3 regions of the Nocardiopsis codii genome follow, and region 1 is predicted to be linked to each of the others. Evidence: riboswitches for the same ligand, from Rfam matches in the RefSeq annotation. Region 1 holds a riboswitch; each other region holds the start of a gene.

Region 1 (6,990 bases):
GTCACCTTCTCGCCGGGGTCGGGCAGGTGGGGGAGGAGGTCGGCGGTGATGCCCTCGCCCATGGTGCGCGCGTGCTCGGCGCGGGTGAGGGCGGTGGCCAGGGCCGCGAAGTGGCGGGCGCGCGGGGCGTCGCGCCGCGCGGCCTCGTCGAAGCGCGCGCGTGCGGTCGCCACGTCGTCGGCGAGCAGGGCGTGCAGTCCGCGGGCGGCCGGGACGAGCCAGTACCCGGGGGCGTCCGCGAGGTCGAGCCGGGGGACGGGCGCCCCGTCCAGCATCTGGAGGGTGCGGTGGCGGGCGATGGCGGCGTCGTCGAACATCGACAGGGTGGCGCGGACGTCGCTGAGCTCGATGAAGGCGTCGAGGGTCGCGGAGACCCGGTCGAGCCGCTGTTCGAGCGTTCCGCGGATGTGCGACAGCTCCGAGCGCATCCTCCTGCGCTCGCTCGCCATCCGGGCGTGCGTGGAGCCCAGGCTCTCCTCCAGTTCCCGGATCTTCCGGTTCTGGGAGTAGTCGGTCCAACTGTTGCTCATACCTCGGTCCCTTTCGTCGCGCGCGCGGGGGACATGGTGCGCGCTGCGTGGTGTGACGGTTCGCGGGGGTCTCCGGTTCCGGGTTTTCGGCGGTGGAGTGGCGGTCGGGACGGGGGCGGCCCCCGTGCACTCCGGGTGTTCGGGGGGTGACGGAGAAGGGGTTGGTGTCAGGGGTCACATCGCCTAGGGTGGGAGCGCTCCCAGAAAGGACTTCCCATGGATGCCCCGAGACTGCCCGCACACCTCCAGTTCGGAACCGCCACCGCCGCCTACCAGGTCGAGGGGGGCGTCCACGAGGGAGGACGCGGACCGTCCATCTGGGACACCTACTGCCGGACCCCCGGGCGCGTCGCCCGGGGCGAGACGGGCGACGTCGCCTGCGACCACTACCACCGCTACGGCGAGGACGTCGCCCTGCTCGCCGACCTGGGCGTGGACCTCTACCGCTTCTCCGTCGCCTGGCCGCGCGTCCAGCCGACCGGGAAGGGCCGCCCCAACCCCGAGGGCCTCGCCTTCTACGACCGGCTCGTCGACACCATCCTCGGCGCCGGCATCGAACCCGTCCTCACCCTCTACCACTGGGACCTGCCCCAGGCCCTGGAGGACGAGGGCGGCTGGCGGGTGCGCGACACCGCCCACCGCTTCGCCGAGTACTCCCGCATCGTCGCCGACCGCCTCGGCGACCGCGTCAACCGCTGGATCACCCTCAACGAGCCGTTCTGCTCGGCCTTCGTCGGCCACGCCGTCGGCCGCCACGCGCCCGGCACCCGCGAGGGCACGCCGGCGCTCGCCGCCGCGCACCACCTCCTCCTCGCCCACGGCATGGCCGCCGGGGAACTGCGCGCCGCCGCGGCCGGGGACGTCGGCATCACCCTCAACCCCGACCACCTGCTGCCCGCCTCGGACTCCGACGACGACCGCGCAGCCGTGGAGCGGGCCCGCACGCTCCACAACCGCGTGTGGTTCGACCCCCTCTTCACCGGCGCCTACCCCGACAACGAGGACGAGGTCTGGGGGACGATGGCCGACGGCTCGTACCGCGCCGACGGTGACCTGGAGATCATCGCCCAGCCCCTGGACTTCCTCGGCGTCAACTACTACCGGCCGATCATGCTCCGCGACGCCCCCCACACCGAGGCCGACCCGTCCGTCCGCACGGCCGTGGACATCCGGACCGAGCAGGTCGCGTTCGAGGGGGTGCGGCACACCACCATGGGGTGGCCGGTGATCCCCGAGACCTTCTCCGACCTGCTCATCGACCTCAACCGCCGCTACCCGAACCTGCCGCCCCTGCTCATCACCGAGAACGGCTCGGCCGAGGACGACCGGCCCGACGAGACCGGGCGGGTCCGCGACACCGGCCGCGTCGACTACCTGCGCGACCACCTGGCGGCCCTGGGCCGCGCCATCGAGGCCGGTGTGGACGTGCGCGGCTACTTCGTGTGGTCGCTGCTGGACAACTTCGAGTGGGCCTACGGCTACGACCGGCGCTTCGGCCTGGTCCGCGTCGACTACGAGCTCCTGGAGCGCCACCCCAAGGACAGCTACCACTGGTACCGCGACTTCCTGACCTCCCACCGCGCACGCAGGATCCACGAGCCCGCCGCCCGCGACGGCGCGTGAGCGCAGGCCGCCCCGCCCAGCCCCGCGGCCCCGGCCGCGGGGCGGCCACAGCCCCCCACCACCCCGACGCCGTGGTGGCGCCACCCCCGGACTGCGACGGGCCGACCGACGACGCCGTGCCGCGCACCATGGGGGCGCACGTAGCGGACGCTCCCCGCGAGCCCCGCACGCGGGCGGGGCCCACGGCTCAGGCGTGCTGGCGGGCGACGCTGCCGAACGCGCCCACGACCGCGCCCAGGGCGAACATCGACGCCTCGTCCTCGTCCATGTGGACGATGCCGGCCGGCACACGCACTCTGTAGGGCTTGGACTCGGCGGGGAGGATCTCCAGACCGTCGATGATCCCCTGTCCCTCCAACATCAACAGGGCCTCCTCGACCCTTCCTGTACGGTCACCACGGGACCATATGGACATGCGTCAACCCTCACTACGGCCGGGGCCGGATACAACCGAGCGGGAACGGCACCACTGGGACAGGGCGGTCCACTGTTTCCCGGGCCGGAACTCCAGCCCTGTCACGCTCCGGGATCCGTTCCGGTGTGCGCGGGGAGCAACCCCAGTGATACCACCGGCGCGGCGGGACCGGGACGGCATCGGCGGTGCCGTGCACTGGCCGGAACCGGCCACCCCGCGCAGGTGTGGGACCGGCCCGTGTCCGGAGGCCGCGGGAGCGCGCATCAGCCGGTGAGCACGGTCATCTCGTCCCCCCGCGCGTCCAGGGCCGACAGTTCGACCTCCGCCGAGGGCGGACCCCCGCTGCGGGGCCCCTCGACGGCGACGGGCTCACCGTTCTCCCCCGTCCCCTCGGCGCCGCCGCGCACCACGACCCGGGACGCCTCGCGCGACGCCGCCGCCAGGTAGTGCCAGCGGCCGTCGCCGTCCTGCCACCAGGTCCCCGCCACCACCTGGCGGTTGAGGTTGCTGCAGTCCCAGCCGCTCCGGCGCTCGCCCGCGACCACCGTGTCGGTCCCCTCGCCGGTGGTCGCGACCAGCACGGCGCGGGCCAGGCCGCCCCCGTCCTGCGTTCCGTAGCGCACACACACCCAGCGCCCGTCACCGCCGCCCGGGAGCTCCTGTCGCGCGAACTCCCACGCGGTCGCCGTGGACACCGGCTCGTGCGGCGGGGCGCCGGCGCAGGCGACCAGGCCCCAGAGGTCGAACCCGTTCGCCGGGTCCAGCACCTCGTGCGGGCCCAGGCGGCGGATCTCCGCGGGGGGCGGCGGCATGTAGCCCAGGTGGGCGGTTCCGGGGCCGCCCAGGTCGATCGCCGTGTACGCCTGGCCGTGCGCCACCTCGGGGGCCCGCAGCCGCAGCACCGGCCCCACCCCGCAGTGCCCGCCGGCGGCCACGGCCCCGGTCACCCCGTCCTCGTGCGGGATGTCGGACCAGCGCGCGCCCGCCTCGCCCAGGGGAGCGGTGGCGGCCTCGGTCACCCACGGCGGCAACAGGTAGTGGGTGCCCGCGTCGGTGTCGGCGAGCCTCAGCGCGGGCCAGTGCGCCACCCCGCCGTCCGGCTCGGCGAACACCTCCACGTCCTCGTCCCCGCCGGCGGCGGTGTAGCGGGCCACCCACGGCCCGTCGTGCAGCAGCACCACCTCCCGGTCGGCCACCTCGCCCGCGAACAGCAGGCGCGGGGCGCGCGGGACCGCAGTGGCCGGGCCGCTCCCGGCGGAGGTCAGGGCGGGCGTGCCGGGGGTGCCCCCGGCACGCGCCGGGTCCCCCGTGGTCGCCCGCCCGGTCCACACGGCCAGCGCCCTGCGGACCAGATGCTCGTCGCCGACGGCGGTACCCCGGGGGTGCCACGCGGTCAGGTCCAGCCGGAAGCGTTCGCGCCAGGTGTCCTCCGCGGGCGCGTCGGCGAGGGCGACCGGGGCCGTGCGCGCGGCGGACCCGAACGTCTCGGCTCCCGGTTCGGCTGCGGTCAGCGACAGGGAGAGCACCGCCAGACAGGCCGCGCCCGCCGCGACGGCGAGTCCGCGCCGGTCGAGGAGGGCGCCCCGGCCGTTGACCCGCACGACCGTGGGGTCGGGGAACCGGAGGTCCTCCTGCACGGTGAGGGCCCGCTCCACGGCGCCGTCCGCGTCGCGCACGCCGACCGAGGCGAGCAGTGCGCGGGCGTCCCCGGGGGCCATGCCCTCCACGCGGAGCAGGGCGTAGGCCGCCCGGGTCCGCGCGTCGAGGCCCTCCAGGCCCTCCAGTGCGACGGCCTCGCCGCCCGCACCCTCCAGCGGTGACACCCGCAGCCCGGTGGCGCCCCTGGGGTGCCATCCGCGCGGGAACAGGGAGCGCCGCAGGACCTGTCGGCGCACTCGCGCGTACTCGCGCGGGCGGGGTTGGCGGCGACCGGGGGGCAGGGCTCCGGTGACCACGCGGTGGGCCCGTTCGAGCAGGCCGTGGGCCGGACGCCGCCCGGAGAGGGCGAGGAGGGAGATCAGGACAAGGTTGCGATACCTGTTCTGGGGGAGGCGGTGCTCCGCTGGGGTGGGCATCAGAACTCCTCGGGATCGGTCCGAGCGAGCCTAGGTACCCCGGGTCCGCCGCACGCGGCGAATGCCGAAACCTGCCACCTATGCCTGGAAAGTCCCGTGGGGCGGGCTTTCCGGGTTTCCCTCCCGGTGTCGGCGGGGGTTGCGCGCACCGTCCGGTGTCCTCCGCGCCGCGTCCGCGCCGGGGACGGACGGCGGGGGTGCGGTGCGGTCCGGTGGTGACCTGCATGGACACTGGTTCTGTGAGAGATGTACGTTAATCGACTCACCTGGTAGGAAAAGTCATATTTTGTGGTAGTTTTCTGCCGTCAGGAGTTCCAGCGGTAAGCCCCGGCTGGCTGGACGGCAACCCTCCACCGCGGTGGGGTGCCCCGGGTGAGGACACGGCTGTCGTTGCGTGCGCGCATCGTGGCAAGCGCAGGTTCCCTCGAACGAGCTCCCCGCGCGACCCTCCACCGTGCCACACATCTCCTCAGGGGCTGGTGAAAGGACTTTCCGTGATCGAGTCAAGCCGCTTGGGCACTCGAAACCGAGGACGCGGCGTCCTCCTGTGCGCAGCAGGCAGCGCCCTGATACTGGCGGGCACCACCGCGTGCGGCGGCATCGACACCGGTGAGGGCGGGTCCGCCGGCGGCGAGATCACCGTCACCGCGTTCGCCGGCCCCTGGGGAGAGCTGTTCACCTCCTCCTTCGTCGAGCCCTTCGAGGAGGAGACCGGGATCGAGGTCAACGTGGTCACCGGCGCCGACGGCGAATGGGTGACCCAGATGCGCGCCGCCGGGGGCGAGAACCCGCCCTTCGACCTGGTCGCCCTCACCTCCGAGACCTTCCACCAGGCCGTCACCAACGACCTCGTCCAGCCCCTGGACCCCGACGCCCTGGCGCACTGGTCCGAACTGGACCCGGTGCTCGTCGAGCAGTCCACCGTGGACGGCTCCTCCTACGGAGCCCCCCTCACCACCGGCTCCGCCGGCCTGGTCTACCGCACCGACCTCGTCGAGGACCCCCCGCAGGACTGGGAGGAGATCTTCGACGAGCAGTACTGCGGCCACGTGGCACTGCCGCCCCTGACCTACAACATCGGCCTGCAGTTCTTCTCCGCGCTGGTGGCCTCCGAGGGCGGGGACCTGTCCGACCCCGAGGCCGTCGACCGCGCCTTCGAGCGACTGGAGGAGCTCAAGGGCTGCGTCTCCGCCTACCCCTCCGACGCGGGCAACGTCGGCACCGTCCTGCAGAACGGCGACGCCTGGATCGTTCCGTTCTGGGACGGGCGCGCCATCGCCATGGAGCAGGAGGGGCAGCCGATCGGCTTCACCTACCCCGAATCCGGCGCGGTGGGCGCTCTGACGTCGTACTACGTGGCAGAGGGCACCCAGAACCGCGAGGACGTCTACGCGTTCCTGGACTACCTCACCTCCGCCGAGCACCAGAAGCCGTTCGCCGAGGGGACGTTCTACGGCGGCGGCAACACCGGCATCGACCACTCCGCCGAGTTCGACGAGCGCATCAGCTACGGCACCGACGTCTACGAGGACTTCACGTGGGTGGACTACGGCGCCGCCACGCCCAACCTCAACGAGTGGCAGCAGCGATGGAACGAGATCTTCCAGTGACCGATCCGACCTCCGAGCACATCGTCGTCGAGTCGCTCACCACGGCCTACGGCGGGACACGGGTCCTGGACGTCGACCGGATGGCGATCCACCGGGGCCAGTTCCTCTCCATCCTGGGGCCGAGCGGCTGCGGCAAGACCACGCTGCTCCACGCACTCGCCGGGTTCGTCGAACCCGACGGCGGCTCCATCACCATCGACGACCGCGACGTCACGGCGGTGCCTCCGCACCGCCGCGGCCTGGGCATGGTCTTCCAGAACTACGCCCTCTTCCCGCACATGTCGGTCGCCGACAACGTCGCCTACGGCCTCCGGGCGCGCCGCACGCCGCGCCCGGAGCGGGACCGGCGCGTGGCCGAGGCGCTGGACCTGGTGGGCCTGGCCGAGTTCGCGCGGCGCCGCCCCCGGCAGCTGTCCGGAGGGCAGCAGCAGCGGGTCGCCGTCGCGCGCGCCCTGGCCACCCGCCCCGAGGTCCTGCTCCTGGACGAGCCCCTGTCCAACCTCGACGCCCAGTTGCGCCGCGAGATGCGGGTCGACCTGCGCGCACTCCAGCAGAGGCTCGGCATCACCATGGTGTTCGTGACCCACGACCAGGAGGAGGCCATGTCGCTGTCGGACCGCATCGTGGTCCTCAACGGCGGGCGGATCGAGCAGGAGGGCACCCCGCAGGAGATCTACTCCGCCCCGGTGAGCCGCTTCGTGGCCGAGTTCGTGGGCGCCGCGAACATCATCGAGGGT
Region 2 (6,990 bases), on a different contig from region 1:
AAGGCTGGGCAGCCGGGCTGGAGGAGCGTGACGGCGGCTGGTGGCCGCGTTTCGACCGCGACGTCATGGTCGACTCGCTGGCCGAGAACGCCCGGCGCTCCTTCTGGGACGAGTGGGCAAAGATCGCATGCCCGACCCTGGTCGTCCTCGGCCAGTCCGGCATCATCCCCCCGCAGGAGATCGACGACATGTTCCGCCTACGACCGGATACGACAGCCGTGAGCATCCCCGGCACAGGGCACGACGTCCACCTCGAACGAACCGACGCGCTGCAACGGATACTCCAGGGATTCCTCCGCGACATTCCCACGTATCCCGCTCCGAGGCGCACCTGACCCGGAGACGCCGTGCTTGCGCGTCACGCCCGGAGTGCCATGCCTGTGCGCACGTCGCGTCGGATGGCTGCGTACAGCTCTGTCTTGGACTGCGACGGCATCGGGTCCCCTCCGCGATGGGAAGCACACTGATGCTCTCACCGCAAGGCCCTCGGGGTTGCCGAACTCATCGACACGACAGAGCGATGAGCAGGGGTGTTGACCACACTCATCGACAAACGTTGCCGTCAGACACGAACAGAACCAAGGAGAACCCGATGGTCTCCGGCGGCCTCGTCGGCGGACAGGACCCCGGACACGACGAAGGCGCCGCCCGACAGGACGACGCCACCGGGGATCTTCCTACTCGTCGACGCTGAGCACCAACGCGTAAGCCTCGGCGAGGTCCTTGACGTCCTCGGCCTCCTCGGAGACGGGAGCCAACTCCACGATCTTCTTGAGGATCGCTTCGCGCGCCTGGGCCTGGATGTCCTGTGTGTCCTGCGATTCAGTCATACGCCAACCCTAGACCCGCGGCCGGACATGTCCGGTCGCTTCCCCATATCCACCAGCTGAGGCCACCCGGGCGGTGGCCTCTCCGCATGTGGAGACCACGTGACCGAGGGGCGGGGCCGGGGGACCGCCGGGACAGCCCGTCCGTTGCGGAGCGGGGCGCGGGGCCACCACCCCGCGGACCCTCCCGGGACGGGAGGGGACTCCGCGCTCCCTTCCTGCCGTCCGGTGCGCCAGCGGGCTCCGCACCGCGGCGCGACTCCGTGTCACCGGAGGGCAACTCCTTCACCCTTGCCCCCAGGTGTCCCATGGTCATACGTTTTGCGGTGTTCACGAGACACCGGGTAGGAGAATCATGAAGATCCTTGTGGTGGGCGCCGGAGCCGTCGGCGGGTACTTCGGCGCACGCCTGGTCCAGGCGGGCCGGGACGTCGACTTCCTCGTCCGGCCCGCGCGCGCCGAACTCCTCCGGGAGAGAGGACTGGTCCTGCGGAGCGCGGACGGCGGTGTGGAGTCGGTCCCCGTCACCCCGGTGACCGCCGACCGGCTGGGACCCGGCTACGACCTGGTCGTCCTCGCCGTGAAGTCGTACGGTTTCGACGCCGCGCTGGAGGACGCCGCCCCCGCGGTGGGTCCGGACACCGTGGTCCTGCCGTTCCTCAACGGCATGCGGCACATCGACGCCCTGGTGGAGCGGTTCGGCGCCGACCGGGTCTACGGCGGCGTGGCCATGGTGATGACCAGGCTGGGCGCGGAGGGCGAGATCGTCGAGGTCGGCAAGATGAGCCAGCTGATCTACGGCCCCCTCTCCGACCGCCCCGTGGTGGCCCCGGCCGACGTGCACGCCGCCCTGGACGCGGGCTCCTACTCGGTCTCCCTCACGGGGTCGGCGCGCCAGGAACTGTGGAACAAGTGGGTGTTCCTGGCGACCCTGGGCGCGTGCAACTGCCTGATGCGCGCCCCGATCGGCCGGATCAACAGCGCGCCCGGCGGCCAGGAGTTCACGGCCGGGGTGTTCGCCGAGGCCATCGCGGTGGCGACGGCGTCCGGGTACCCGCCCGGCCAGGACGCCCGCGACCGGGCCGACGCGATCATCGCCGACACGACGGCGACGACCACGACCTCGCTGTACTGGGACCTGACGCAGGGCAACCCGGTGGAGGCCGACCAGATCATCGGGGACCTGGTCGCCCGGGGCCGCGAGCTGGGGGTGCCCACCCCGCTGTTCTCCCTGGCCTACACCGGCCTGAGCGCGTACGCGGCCGCACGCGCCTGAGTGGCGGGCTTCCCGGCGCGCGCCGCGTACCGGGAAGCGCGCCGGGGGCGGTCGGCGCGGAGCCGACCGCCCCTCGGGTGCACCGATTGCCACCATCCGCCCCCTTGTGTGTATTTCTCGTCACCTTCCCTCCCACTTGTCTGGAATATTTCCTAGTGGATAAGTTCGGTTTCAGGTCACGAGTTCCAGCGCGAAGGTCCGGCTAGCTGGGCGGCAACCCTCCTGCGCGGTGGGGTGCCCCGGAATCGACGACCCGGCTGCGGCGACGCGGCAAGCGTGCGAGAACTCTCGTCCCCCGGCGCCGTCGCCGCACCTCAACACCGGACGAACACGACGAGGCGGGACTGTGAGCACCATCCCCGGGACGACCCCCCTCCCGCTCCGCGGGTTCGACGCCGTGGTGGTGGGCGGCGGCCCGCGCGCGGTCGCGGTCGTGGCGCGCCTGGCCGCCCGGCACCCCCGCACGGACCGGCCCGTACGGGTGGCCGTCGTGGACCGGGTGGAGGTGGGGGCGGGCGCCACCTGGCGCACCGACCAGTCCCCCCTGCTGCTCAACAACACCTACAGCGCGCACACCACGATCCACGCCGACGGCTCCACCCCGATGGACGGCCCCGTCGTCCCCGGTCCCGACCTGCTGCGCTGGGCCTCCGAGAGCGAGGTCCCGGCCGACCGCCCCGCGTGGGCGGCCCGCGAGGTCGCGGAGCTGCGCCCCTGGTCCTATCCGTCGCGGCGGATCCAGGGCGTGTACTACAACGAGCAGCTGGCGGCGGCGGGGGCCACCGGCCGGGTGGAGCTGACACCGGTCGTCGGCACCGCCGTGGACCTGGTGGCGTCGGGGGACGCCGGGCGGACGGTGGTACTGGAGGACGGACGCCGCCTGGACGCGCCCGTGGTCGTGCTGGCCCAGGGCATGGTGCAGGCGCGGCGCTCGCCCCGGGTCCGGTCCCTGGTGTCGGCCGCGGAGGCGCACGGGCTGGTGTACGTGGAGCCGGGCATGCCCGCGGAACGCGACTGGGACCGGGTCCCCGGAGGGGAGACCGTCCTGGTCGCGGGCCTGGGCGCGAACTTCTTCGACGTGGTGGCGCTGCTGACGGAGGGACGCGGCGGGCGGTTCGAGCCCGCCGGGGATCCGCTGTACCCGGCGCGGCTGCGCTACGTGCGGAGCGGGGACGAGCCGCACCTGGTGGCGGGGTCCCGGCGGGGCCTGCCCTACCGGGCCAAGGCCGCCTACCCCGACGGGTTCCCGCCGCGGTACGAGCCGCGCCTGGCGACGCGGCAGTGGTTCGCGCAGGTGGCGTCGGAGACCGGCCAGGACTTCCGGACGGCGGTGTGGCCGCAGCTCGCCCGCGAGTTCGCGTGGGCGCACCTGTCGTCCCTTCTGGAGCACCGCCCCGGGACCGTGGTGCCGGGGCTGGGCGCGGAGGAGCTGCTGGCGCGGTTGCGCGGTGCCGGCGCCGACGGTGTGGACGCCGTCGTGGCGGCTGCGGTGACCGATCCACGCCACCGCCTGTCGACGCGGCGGTTGGACCGGCCCGGACCGGCCGGACCGCTGACGGAGGAGGCCTGGCGGGCGTGGGTTGCGGCGTACGTGAACGAGGAGCTGGACACGATCCACTCCCCGCTCACGAGCGCGCGCAACGCCGTCAACCGGGCGATGGCGGCGCTGCGGGGGCAGGTGCAGCGCCTGGTCGCGGCGGGCGCGCTGGACGGGGCGAGCGTGGCCCGCGACGTGGCGGGGTGGTTCACGCCGACGGGTCTGGCGCTCGCGTCGGGGCCTCCTCCGCACCGCACCGCCCAGGTGCTGGCGCTGATCGACGCCGGTGTGCTGGAGCTACTCGGCGAGGGCTCGTCGGTGGAGTTCGAGGACGGCGTGTTCGTGGGGCGCTCGGCGTCGGTGCGGCGCGAGCCGGTGCGGGCGCGGGCGTTCGTGGAGACGCGCATGTCGAAGGGCGTGGTCACGGGCACCGACGACCCGTTGCTGGGCGCCCTCCTGGGGTCCGGCCGGGCGGGGCTGCACGTGTGGCCGTCCGCGGACGGCTCCCGGTCGTCCAGCGGGACCCTGGACGTGACCAGGTCCGGTTTCCGCCTGCTGGACGCCGACGGCGTCGCGGACGAGAGGGTGGTGGTGCTCGGCATCCCGGCCGAGGGTGTGCAGCCGGGCTCCTCCATCGGCGCGATCCCGGGCGTGCCCTCGCCGCTGCTGGCGGGGGCGGACCTGGCCGCCGCCGCTGTCATGGACCACCTGGGAGCCGACGACGTGTCGGGAACCGGCGTGACCGCGGGCCGCGTCTGAGGTCTGCCGCCGCTCCGCCGCCGCGCCCGGGTGTCCGGGCGCCGCGGCGGTGCGGCCGGTTCCCGGTCGGCCCCGGGTGCCCGGTCGGCCCCGCGGCGATCAGGAGCGGTCCCTGCGCATGTGGACGAGCGGGAACGGGCGCCCCTCGCCGTCCACCGGTGAGCGGCCCGTCTCCTCGAACCCCTGTGAGGCGTAGAACCCGCGCGCGGCCGGGTTCTGCTCGTTGACGTCCAGGGTGAGCACCGGGCGACCCTGCGCCGCCCAGGCCAGCAGGGCGCGGCCCACGCCGCGTCCCCGGGCGTCGTCGTGGACGAACAGCATGTCGACGTGGTGGCCGTCGAGCCCGATGAAGCCGACGGGGCGGCCGTCGGGGTCCACGGCGACGTGGACGTCGTGCCGGGGCAGGTAGGCGTCCAGGATCCTCGCCTCGTAGCGGTCGACGTCCTCCCGGGTCAGGAAGGCGTGTGTGGCGGTGACGGCGCTGCGCCAGATCTCCGCCAGGGCGGCGTACTCCTCCGGGCCCCTGGAGGGACGCACGTGCACTGGGAGAGAGGGATTCATACGCGCACCGTACCGGGGCCGCCTCCCGCACGGCACGGAGATTTCCTCCCGGAGGCGCCCGAACCCGCCCGCGGCCGGGCGCCGCCGACCTCGGGGACGGCTCCACCCCTCCCCCGGTGGTCACCGGGGACCACGGGCACCGACGAGCCGGCTCCGGCCCACGACCCGGGCGCGGTGCGCTCAGCACCGGTCCGCCGGCGGGTCACCGGAGGAGTCGCCGACGGGGGCGCGTTCCACAGCGGGGCCTTCGGCGGCCGAGACCGGCGCCGTGCGCCCGACGGATCTGCGACTACCCTGGCGTGATCCCCGAAGGCCGACCGGGCACGCCCGCCGTGCCGGCTCCCCGACGATCGGACGATCCCATGTACCCCCTCCGCCCCGCCCCGCTCTCCCTCGCCTGCGTCCTCTTCCTGAGCGGGTGCGCGAACGCCCCCGATCCCGGGGGTTCGGAGGGCGGACGGGGGCAGGGGGCCGACGAGGTGTACGAACTCGCCCCCGTCCCCGAGGGCGGGGGCGGCGACCTCCCCGACGACGTCAACGGGGACGGCTACACCGACCTCCTCTTCCTGGGGCCCGTCGAGACCGCCGGGAACGAGGGGACCTGGGAGCAGACGCGGCGGCTGGTGGTCGTCTACGGCTCGGAGCGCGGCCCCGATCCGACCACGCGCACGGGCCTCGAAGCCGGGGCCGTGACCGCGGTCGCCGCCGCGGGCGGCGGCCAGCACCTGCGCGCGGGGACCGCCGACCTGGACGGTGACGGCTTCTCCGACATACCCGTGACGACGGCTCCGCCCTCGGGGCAGGGCGTCGGCGGGGCCGCGGTGTTCTGGGGCGGTCCCGCCGGCCCCGACCCGGACGCGGCCCCCGTCCCCCTGGCGTCCGTGCCCTCCGGGGAGGGGTCGGACGGGGAGTGGTCCCCCAGCGGCGCGGCGCCGGCGCCCGGCGACTTCGACGGCGACGGCAGTGCCGACCTGGTGTCGTTCGAGGAGTCGGAGGGGAGGTCGCGTCTGACCGTCCTGTACGGCCCGTTCGAGCGTGACGGGACTCCCGCGCGCACCGGCCACCGCACGGTCGACGCCTGGGTCGGCGACCTGGTGCCCGGCCACCTCGCGGAGGGTGTTCCCACCCCTCTGCTGGTGCGGCGCGGCGACGACGGCGAGCAGCCCGGCAACACCCTCTACCTGACCGGGGGAGGCGACCCCGAGGCGTGGGGGGAGGCCGAACTGCACGCCGGGGGGATGTCCGTGTTCGGCGACTTCGACGGCGACGGCGAGACCGACCTGGCCGTCGGCGACGACGGGGGCAGGAACAACGAACCGGGGCACGGGACCGAGTCCCCCGAGGTGGACGACAGGCTGAACGTGTACCACGGCCCCTTCGACGCGGGCGTGCCCGAGCCCTCCTCGGTCCGGCTGACCCGGGACGAGGGGACCTACGGGGTCTTCCGCTCTCTCGGCGGGTGCGACCTGGACGGCGACGGCGCCGACACGCTCGCGGTGGGCCTCGGGGGCCACGGCGTCGACCTGCTGGACGACACGGGTTCGGGCCTGGCCCCGAACGGGGCGCCGACGCTGGTGCGCCCGGACTCCGGTGACGGCGGCGCCCCGGTCGCCCACGTCTTCGCCTGCGCGGACCACGACGCCGACGGTTCCGACGAGCTGGTGCTGTACCAGGTCCCGAAGGCGGACTGGTCGGCGCCGCTGCGCTGGTGGGTCACCGACGGGAGCGAGGACGAGGCGGCGTTCGACGGAGCGGGCTTCGAGGACTGAGGCGGGCCGCCCTCCCCGGGCCGAGGTCCGGGCCGACACCATGCCCGCATGGTTCCCGTCCCTCCCTCACCCGTCCCTCCTTCACCGCACCGCCGCTCCCCCTGCCCCCTGATGCTCCCGGTGAGGACCGCCCGCCCGCCTCACCGGTCTCCGGCCGCGCCCGCGGCCCGGTCACCGGTCTCCACTGGGGTGCCGTACGCCCCCGCCCCCGGCGCGGCCGGGGGCGGGGGCGGGGGCGGGGAGGAGCGAGGCCGGGCGTAC
Region 3 (6,990 bases), on a different contig from region 1:
AGGGTCCGCAACTAGGCCCCGCTCCGTGCGGCCCGGCCGCGTCCACCGGGCCTCCTCCCGGCGCGCCTCCGCGCCCGGGAGGGCGCGACCGCGCCGGACGCCGCGCAGCGTCCCGAGAGGGACCGTCCGGACAGCCGGGAGGCCCCGGCCGTCCCCTCGCGGGGCGTCCGGGGCCTCCCCGTGTTCCGGCGCGCGGCCTCAGATACGGATCGTCGTGGAACGCACGATCTCGAAGACCGGGTGCCGGTCGGCCTCGGCGGCGAACGCCTCGTCCGGGGCGTCCGGAGGCGCTTCGAAGTACGGTCCCACCACGGCGGCCCGCGGGTGGTTCACGTACTCCCGGAGCAGGGGGCCGGCCTCCTCGGGTCCGAGTTCGCGCACGCTCACGAGCTCGATCCAGCCACCCTGCCGCAGGGTCGCGAACCCGTCCTTGCGGAGGTTGCGCACCCAGTCGACCTCACCGTACGGGGAGACCAGGAACCTGCCCCGGTCGCTGTCCAGCACGTCGAGCGGGATGGTGCGCAGGAAACCCGACTTGCGCCCACGCGTGGTGAGCAGGTGGGTCGCGGGCGTTCCCAGGCCGTACTTGACCAAGCCGCTGACGAAGGCGTTGGCGACCCGCCGCACCCGCGTCATCTCGAACCGCTTCGTCGGTTCGTTCACCATCTCGGTAACTCCCTCGATCGGATGCTCCCCATTGTGGTGGTTCCGAGCGACCGGCGACACCGGGAGAGGGTCATATCCGGGCGTCCGGCCCCCGCGGCGCCCCGCTCCCCGCCTCCTGCGACCCAGCCCGGCCCTCCCCGGGGGCGGGACGCGCGGGCCCGGCCGGAGCGGGGCGGAGCCCCCGGGGACGCGGGTCAGCGGAACGCGGAGATCCCGGTCACGGCCTGGCCGATGCTGAGCGCGTGGATCTCCTCGGTGCCCTCGTAGGTGGCGACCGTCTCCAGGTTCACCATGTGGCGCATCACCGGGTACTCCAGGGTGATGCCGTTCGCACCGTGGACGCCGCGGGCGGTCCGCGCCACCCGCTGGGCCGCGGCCACGTTCGCGAACTTGCCGAAGCTCACATGGTTGTGGTGGCAGTTCCCCTCGTCCTTCAGGCGGCCGATCCGGAGCGCCGTCATGCCCGCGTGGTTGACGTCCACGACCATGTCGGCGAGCTTGCGCTGGGTGAGCTGGAACCCGCCGATCGGCTGTCCGAACTGCTCGCGGGTCATCGCGTACTCCCGGGACGCCTCGTAACAGGCGCGCGCGGCGCCGACGACGCCCCACACGATCCCGTAGCGCGCCTCGTTCAGACAGGACAGGGGGGACCCCAGGCCCTTCGACCCGGGGAGCACCGCGTCGGCGGGCAGGCGCACCCCCTCCAGGACGAGCTCGGAGGTGATGGACGCGCGCAGCGACAGCTTCCTGTGGATGACGTTGGCCGAGAAACCCGGGGTGTCGGTGGGCACCACGAACCCGCGGATGCCGTCCTCGGTGGCGGCCCACACCACGGCCACGTCGGCGACCGACCCGTTGGTGATCCACATCTTGGTGCCGTCGAGCACCCAGTCCGAGCCGTCCCGCCGGGCGCGGGTGCGCATGGAGCCGGGGTCGGAGCCCGAGTCGGGCTCGGTCAGCCCGAAGCAGCCGATCGCGTCGCCCGCCGCCATCCTCGGCAGCCACGCGGTCCTGTGCTCCTCGGAGCCGAACTTGTGGATGGCGGCCATGGCCAGCGAACCCTGCACGGACACGAAACTGCGCAGGCCCGAGTCGACGGCCTCCAGCTCGCGGCAGGCCAGCCCGTAGGCCACGGCGCTGGAGCCGCCGCATCCGTACCCCTCCAGGTGCATGCCCAGGAGCCCCAGGTCCCCGAAGGCCTTGGCCAGGCCGCGCGGGTCGGGCAGGGTGCCCGCGTCGAACCACTCGGCCACGTTCGGCAGCAGTTCGCGCCCGGCGAAGCCGCGCACGGCGTCACGGACGTCCCGCTCGGTGTCGGACAGCTCGGCGTCCACGGCCAGGAAGTCGTGCGGGTCCGGGGCGGAGGCCCTGCGGGAGTCGCTCATGGGTGGGTGTCCCTTCGTGGTGCGGTCGGCGGTGCGGCCCGGTGCGGGATGCGGGGGCCGCGGCGGTCGTGTCAGTGCGCGGCCGGCGGCTCGGGGTCGGGCTCGTGGACGGCGCCGCGGGTGACCATCGCGTCCACACGCGCCCCGTCCACGCCGAGTTCGGTGAGGATCTGGCGGGAGTGCTGTCCCAGGAGCGGCGGCGCCGCGAGCGGCGGGGGAGTGCCCTCCAGGCGGAAACCCGCCCGGACCTGTTCGAGGAGCCCGGCCGTGGGGTGCTCGACGGTGCGCAGGACGTCGTCGCCGTTCGCGTCGGCGGTGCGCAGCGCGTCCAGTACCCCCCGCACCCGCCCCACCGGGACCCCCGCCCCTACCAGCAGGTCCATCCAGTGGTCGGCCGGTTCGGCGCGCAGGACGGCGGACAGCTCTCCCACCAGCTCGTCCCTGTGGGCCACCCGCCCGGGGTTGGTGGCGTAGCGCGGGTCCTCGGCCAGGTCGGGGCGGTCCAGTGCCCGGCACAGCCGCTGGTACAGGGCGTCGTTGCCGGCGGCGACCACGATCTCCGCGTCGGCGGTGGGGAAGACCTGGTAGGGGACGATCGTGGTGTGCGCGTTGCCGACACGGGCCGGTTCGGCCCCCGTCACGAGCGCCTGCTGGGTGAGGTTGACCAGGCCGGACAGGGTGGAGTTGATCAGCGACGCGCTGATGTTCTCGCCCCGGCCGGTCACACGGGCCCTCATCAGCGCCCCCAGGATCCCGACGGCGGCGTTGAGACCGGTCAGCACGTCGGTGAGGGCCACCCCCACCTTGCTCGCCGGGCCGTCGGCGGGGCCGGTGGTGGACATCAGGCCGCTCTCCGCCTGCACGACGATGTCGAACCCGGGACGGGTGCTCGGTTCGTGCTCCGGGCCGAAGCCGCTCACCGAGCAGTACACGACGGCCGGGTTGCGTGCGCTCACCGCCTCGTAGCCGAGGCCGAGCCGGTCGATCACGCCGGGCCGGAAGTTCTGTACGACCACGTCGGAGGACGCGCACAGCTCCTGGACGGCGGCCAGGCCGTCGGGGTCCTTCAGGTCCACGGCCAGGCTGCGCTTGTTGCGGTTCACCGACAGGAAGTAGGCCGCCTCGCCGGGGCCGTCCCCGCCGTCGGCGGGGCCCGCCCAGGGCGGGCCCCACGCGCGGGTGTCGTCGCCGCGCCCGGGCTGCTCGACCTTGACCACCTCCGCTCCCATGTCGGCGAGGAGCATGGTCGCGTACGGGCCCGCGAGCACGCGGGAGAGGTCGGCGACGCGCACCCCCGCGAGGGGGAGCGGGGCGGCCGGGCCCGGCCCGGGGCCGGGGGCGTCGTCGCCGGGAACGGGCGGGGTGTCGGTCACGAGGGGTGTCACTCCTTGGCGTCGGGGCCGCCGGGCAGCTGGTCGCCCTCCCGCAGCTGGTAGTAGGACTCCAGGCAGCGGCGCAGGGCCGTGGTCAGTGCGGCGCCGGACTGGCCCGCGTACCGCGTCTGTACCCGTTGGACCAGTTCGGCGATGTCCTCGGTGACCGAGGCGCCCTCGACCAGGGCGCGGAAGAAGTCCTTGCCCAGGTCGGTGAGCAGGGTGGTGTCCGCGGCGACGATGCGGCCGTCCGCGGTGTCCACGGCGAGGACGACGCCGAGCCGCTGGTACTGGGAATGGCTCGCCACCGAGTCGGGAAGACGGGCGTAGCCGGAGATGAGGACAACCCTGGGGTTGCGGAGAACCTGCTGGATACGGTCGTCGCCGTGCAACGGACACACCTCTCGCTCGCGGGCATGCGAAAACTCCAACGCTCTGGAGTCTCGCGCCTGGAGGGTGGCCGGGGGAAACCGGGCACCGGCGGCGTGAGGGCAGGCACCCCAAGTATGGCCCGACCGGTTCGGCGGCTGTCAAGCGGGGCGCGGCCCGCGCGTTCGGCGAACGCCCGCACCTCCCCCGTCCCCTCGCGCGGGCAGGGTGCCCTGGACCGGTGCGCCCGGCGGACCAGCGGCCCGCCCGGCCTGCGCGGGCGGGGGACCGCGCCCCGGGCCCCGGGCCCCGCTGCGCCGCGGGGCGGGCGGCGGGGTGGTCCAGGCCACACAAGGGCCCGGCTGGTCGGCCCCGCCGCGCGTGTGTTAGCCTGCGTCGCAGGTCACGAGTACCAGCGCGAAGCCCCGGCTTGCTGGTCGGCAACCCTCCTTCCGCGGTGGGGTGCCCCGGGTGAGGACCAGGTCCCGACACAACCGTGTCAGACAAGCGCGGACCCCTGTGGCGTAGCCGTGACGGCACCCCTGTGGGTCCCATGACCCGCAGAAGAGGTGCTTCATGACCGTTGTCAGCCCCATCCACACCGCGCGTTCGTTCCGTTCCGGTGCTCCGTCCGGATCCGCCGACCGCCCCTCGGGCGACACCGCCGGGTGCACGATCGTCGCCGCGGACGAGGGCGTCCCCCTGGTCACCGGCGAGCGCGTCGAGTACGCGAACTTCGACTACGCCGCCAGCGCCCCCTGCCTGTCCCCGGTCGCGGACGCCCTGGCCGACGCGCTGCCCTACTACGCGAGTGTCCACCGGGGCGCGGGCCACCACTCGCAGGTGAGCACCGACGCCTACGAGCGGGCCCGGCGCAGCGTGGCCCGGTTCCTCGGGGCCCGGTCCGAGCCCGCGGACGCGGTGGTGTTCGTGCGCGGCACCACCGACGCCCTCAACCTCCTGGCCCGCTCCGTGCCCGAGGGCTGCACGGTGGTCGTGTTCGAGACCGAGCACCACGCCGCACTCCTGCCCTGGGAGCACCCCGCCGCCCGTGCCGGGAGCGTGGTCCGCCTGCCGCTGCCCGCCACCGCCGAAGCCGCCGTCGAGGCGGCCCGCACAGCGCTGCGGGAGGCCCCCGAGGGGCCGAGGCTGCTGTGCGTGACCGCCGCCTCCAACGTCACCGGTGAGATCTGGCCGGTCGAGGAACTGGTGGCGGCGGCGCACGCCGAGGGCGCCCGCGTGGTCGTGGACGCCGCCCAGTACGTGCCGCACCTGCCGTTCAGCCTGGAGGAGACGGGCGCCGACTACGTGGCGCTGTCCGCGCACAAGCTCTACGCGCCCTTCGGCTCCGGGGTGCTGGCCGGACGCGCCGACTGGCTGCGCGAGGCCACCCCGTACCTGTCCGGGGGCGGCGCCACCCGACTGGTCACCGAGCACGACGTGGTGTGGAACGACCTCCCCGCGCGGCACGAGGCGGGCAGCCCGAACGTCCTCGGCGCGGTGGCGCTGGCCGCCGCCTGCGACACCCTCACCCCGGCCACCCAGGAACTCCTGCACATCCGCGAGTCCGCGCTCCTGGAGCGGCTGCGCGCCGGGCTGGCCGCCGTCGCGGGCGTCACCGAGCTGACCCTGTGGGGCCCCGAGCACCCGCGGGTCGGCATCATCTCGTTCACGGTGGACGGCCTGCCCGCCGACCTGCTGGCCGCCGCACTGTCCGCCGAGCACGGCATCGGGGTGAGGGACGGCCTGTTCTGCGCCCACCCGCTCACCCGGCACCTGCTGCCCGAGGGCCACACCCAGGCCGTGCGGGCGAGTCTGGGGGTGGGCACCACCGCGGAGCACGTGGACCGGCTCGTCGGCGCGGTCGCCGACCTGGTCGCCAATGGCCCGGCCTGGGAGTACGCCGACTGCGACGGCCGCCTGGCCCCGGTTCCGGACCCGCGCAACGTGCTCTGACGCGGGGACGGCCCCCGTCGACGGGCGCCCCGGTGACCGGCACGGTCACCGGGGCGCGCTGCGTCCGGGGCCCGCGGGGGGGCGCTGCCCGTCTCCCGCGTGCCTCCGCGCCTGGCTCTCTCGCACCCCTCGTGCCGCCTCGTCCCCGCCCCGGCGCACCGACGACCCTCACGGCCCGTACCCTCCGCGGTCGGTGCCTCCCGTGCGCGTGTCCCCGGTCCTGCGGGCTCTCGCCCTTCCCGTCCCCGCGCCTCCGGTCCCCCGCACTCGGTGGGGCCCGCCGGCGAGGCGGCCCGCGCGCGGGAGGCCGTTCCCGGCGGGCCCGCTGTGGCCGGTGGCGGGGCCGGGCGCGTCGGTGGTCGCACGGCAGTGTGCGGCGTCCGCGGGGAGGCCGACCACGGCCCCGTCGCGTCGCTGAGCGGGCGGCCGCGCGCAGGGGAGGCGGGCCGGTGCCGGTGGCGGCAGCCCCGCACCCTCCGGGCACCGGAACGTGTCGGGAAGCCCTTCCGGGGCGGAGGATCCGGAACCTTGCTACGCACCGAACAACAAAAAGTACAACAAGGCACATTTCACTCCATGGTGTGCCGGGAATCACTTTCCCAGCCTGTAGCATCAGGCCCTGACGGCATGGCGTGACGCCGACGGACCCGACCGGTTCGCTCCGCGGCGCGTCCTGCCTCCCACAAGCGAACCGGCTGGGGGAGCGTGATCGTGACGGACGTCCGAGGGCCCAAGGCGGGTCCGCTCGCGGCCGTGTTCCGGCAACGGGAACCCGTGCAGGTGCCAGGACGACGGTCGCGCGTGGTCAGCCTCGACCCGCGCGCGGGCGAGCCAGCCGCCACCGGGCAGAGCGAGCACACCCGCCTGCACCGGGCCTTTCTCGGACGGGTCATCGACTACCTGCGCGCCGACGCCGGTGTCCGCCAGTTCGTCGACTGGGGCTGTCCCGTGCCCGGGACCACCGAGCGCGTCCACGCCTGCGACCCCGACGCCACCGTCGTCCACCTGGCCCCGCACGGCGCGGCGGGCATGCTCCCCACCGCCAACGCGGCAGTGCTCTCCGGCGACGGTTCCGGTACCGCGGGGCTCCTGCGCCGTCTGGGGACCTCCGGGCTCGTCGACTTCGACGAGCCCGTCGCCGTTCTGATGACCCGGCCCTTCACCGCCGACGACCCGCCCGAGGGCATCGGGGGCCTGCACGCCCTCATGCGCGGCGGCGGCTACCTCGCGCTCGCGTCCCC

What was found. A riboswitch is a leader RNA that binds a small molecule or an ion and turns the genes downstream of it on or off. The one in region 1 is predicted to bind S-adenosylmethionine.
Region 2: it holds a riboswitch for S-adenosylmethionine, as region 1 does, so the genes downstream of both, Q8791_RS08940 (FAD/NAD(P)-binding protein) here and Q8791_RS22180 (ABC transporter substrate-binding protein) in region 1, are expected to answer to the same signal.
Region 3: it holds a riboswitch for S-adenosylmethionine, as region 1 does, so the genes downstream of both, Q8791_RS15255 (aminotransferase class V-fold PLP-dependent enzyme) here and Q8791_RS22180 (ABC transporter substrate-binding protein) in region 1, are expected to answer to the same signal.

What each region holds. Positions count from the first base shown of each region.
Region 1 covers NZ_JAUZMY010000024.1:42,176-49,165, forward strand. The annotation lists gene Q8791_RS22160 (hypothetical protein) at 1-530, opposite strand, end outside; gene Q8791_RS22165 (GH1 family beta-glucosidase) at 747-2,153, shown strand; gene Q8791_RS22170 (hypothetical protein) at 2,341-2,514, opposite strand; gene Q8791_RS22175 (hypothetical protein) at 2,832-4,643, opposite strand; SAM riboswitch class IV at 4,947-5,064, shown strand; gene Q8791_RS22180 (ABC transporter substrate-binding protein) at 5,156-6,253, shown strand; gene Q8791_RS22185 (ABC transporter ATP-binding protein) at 6,250-6,990, shown strand, end outside.
Region 2 covers NZ_JAUZMY010000007.1:23,526-30,515, forward strand. The annotation lists gene Q8791_RS08925 (alpha/beta fold hydrolase) at 1-335, shown strand, start outside; gene Q8791_RS08930 (hypothetical protein) at 678-830, opposite strand; gene Q8791_RS08935 (ketopantoate reductase family protein) at 1,183-2,103, shown strand; SAM riboswitch class IV at 2,278-2,386, shown strand; gene Q8791_RS08940 (FAD/NAD(P)-binding protein) at 2,450-4,399, shown strand; gene Q8791_RS08945 (acetyltransferase) at 4,499-4,960, opposite strand; gene Q8791_RS08950 (VCBS repeat-containing protein) at 5,323-6,729, shown strand.
Region 3 covers NZ_JAUZMY010000013.1:166,648-173,637, reverse strand. The annotation lists gene Q8791_RS15280 (RelA/SpoT family protein) at 1-15, shown strand, start outside; gene Q8791_RS15275 (nitroreductase/quinone reductase family protein) at 199-666, opposite strand; gene Q8791_RS15270 (acyl-CoA dehydrogenase family protein) at 861-2,051, opposite strand; gene Q8791_RS15265 (CaiB/BaiF CoA transferase family protein) at 2,123-3,424, opposite strand; gene Q8791_RS15260 (DUF3870 domain-containing protein) at 3,433-3,816, opposite strand; SAM riboswitch class IV at 4,195-4,309, shown strand; gene Q8791_RS15255 (aminotransferase class V-fold PLP-dependent enzyme) at 4,370-5,749, shown strand; gene Q8791_RS15250 (SAM-dependent methyltransferase) at 6,461-6,990, shown strand, end outside.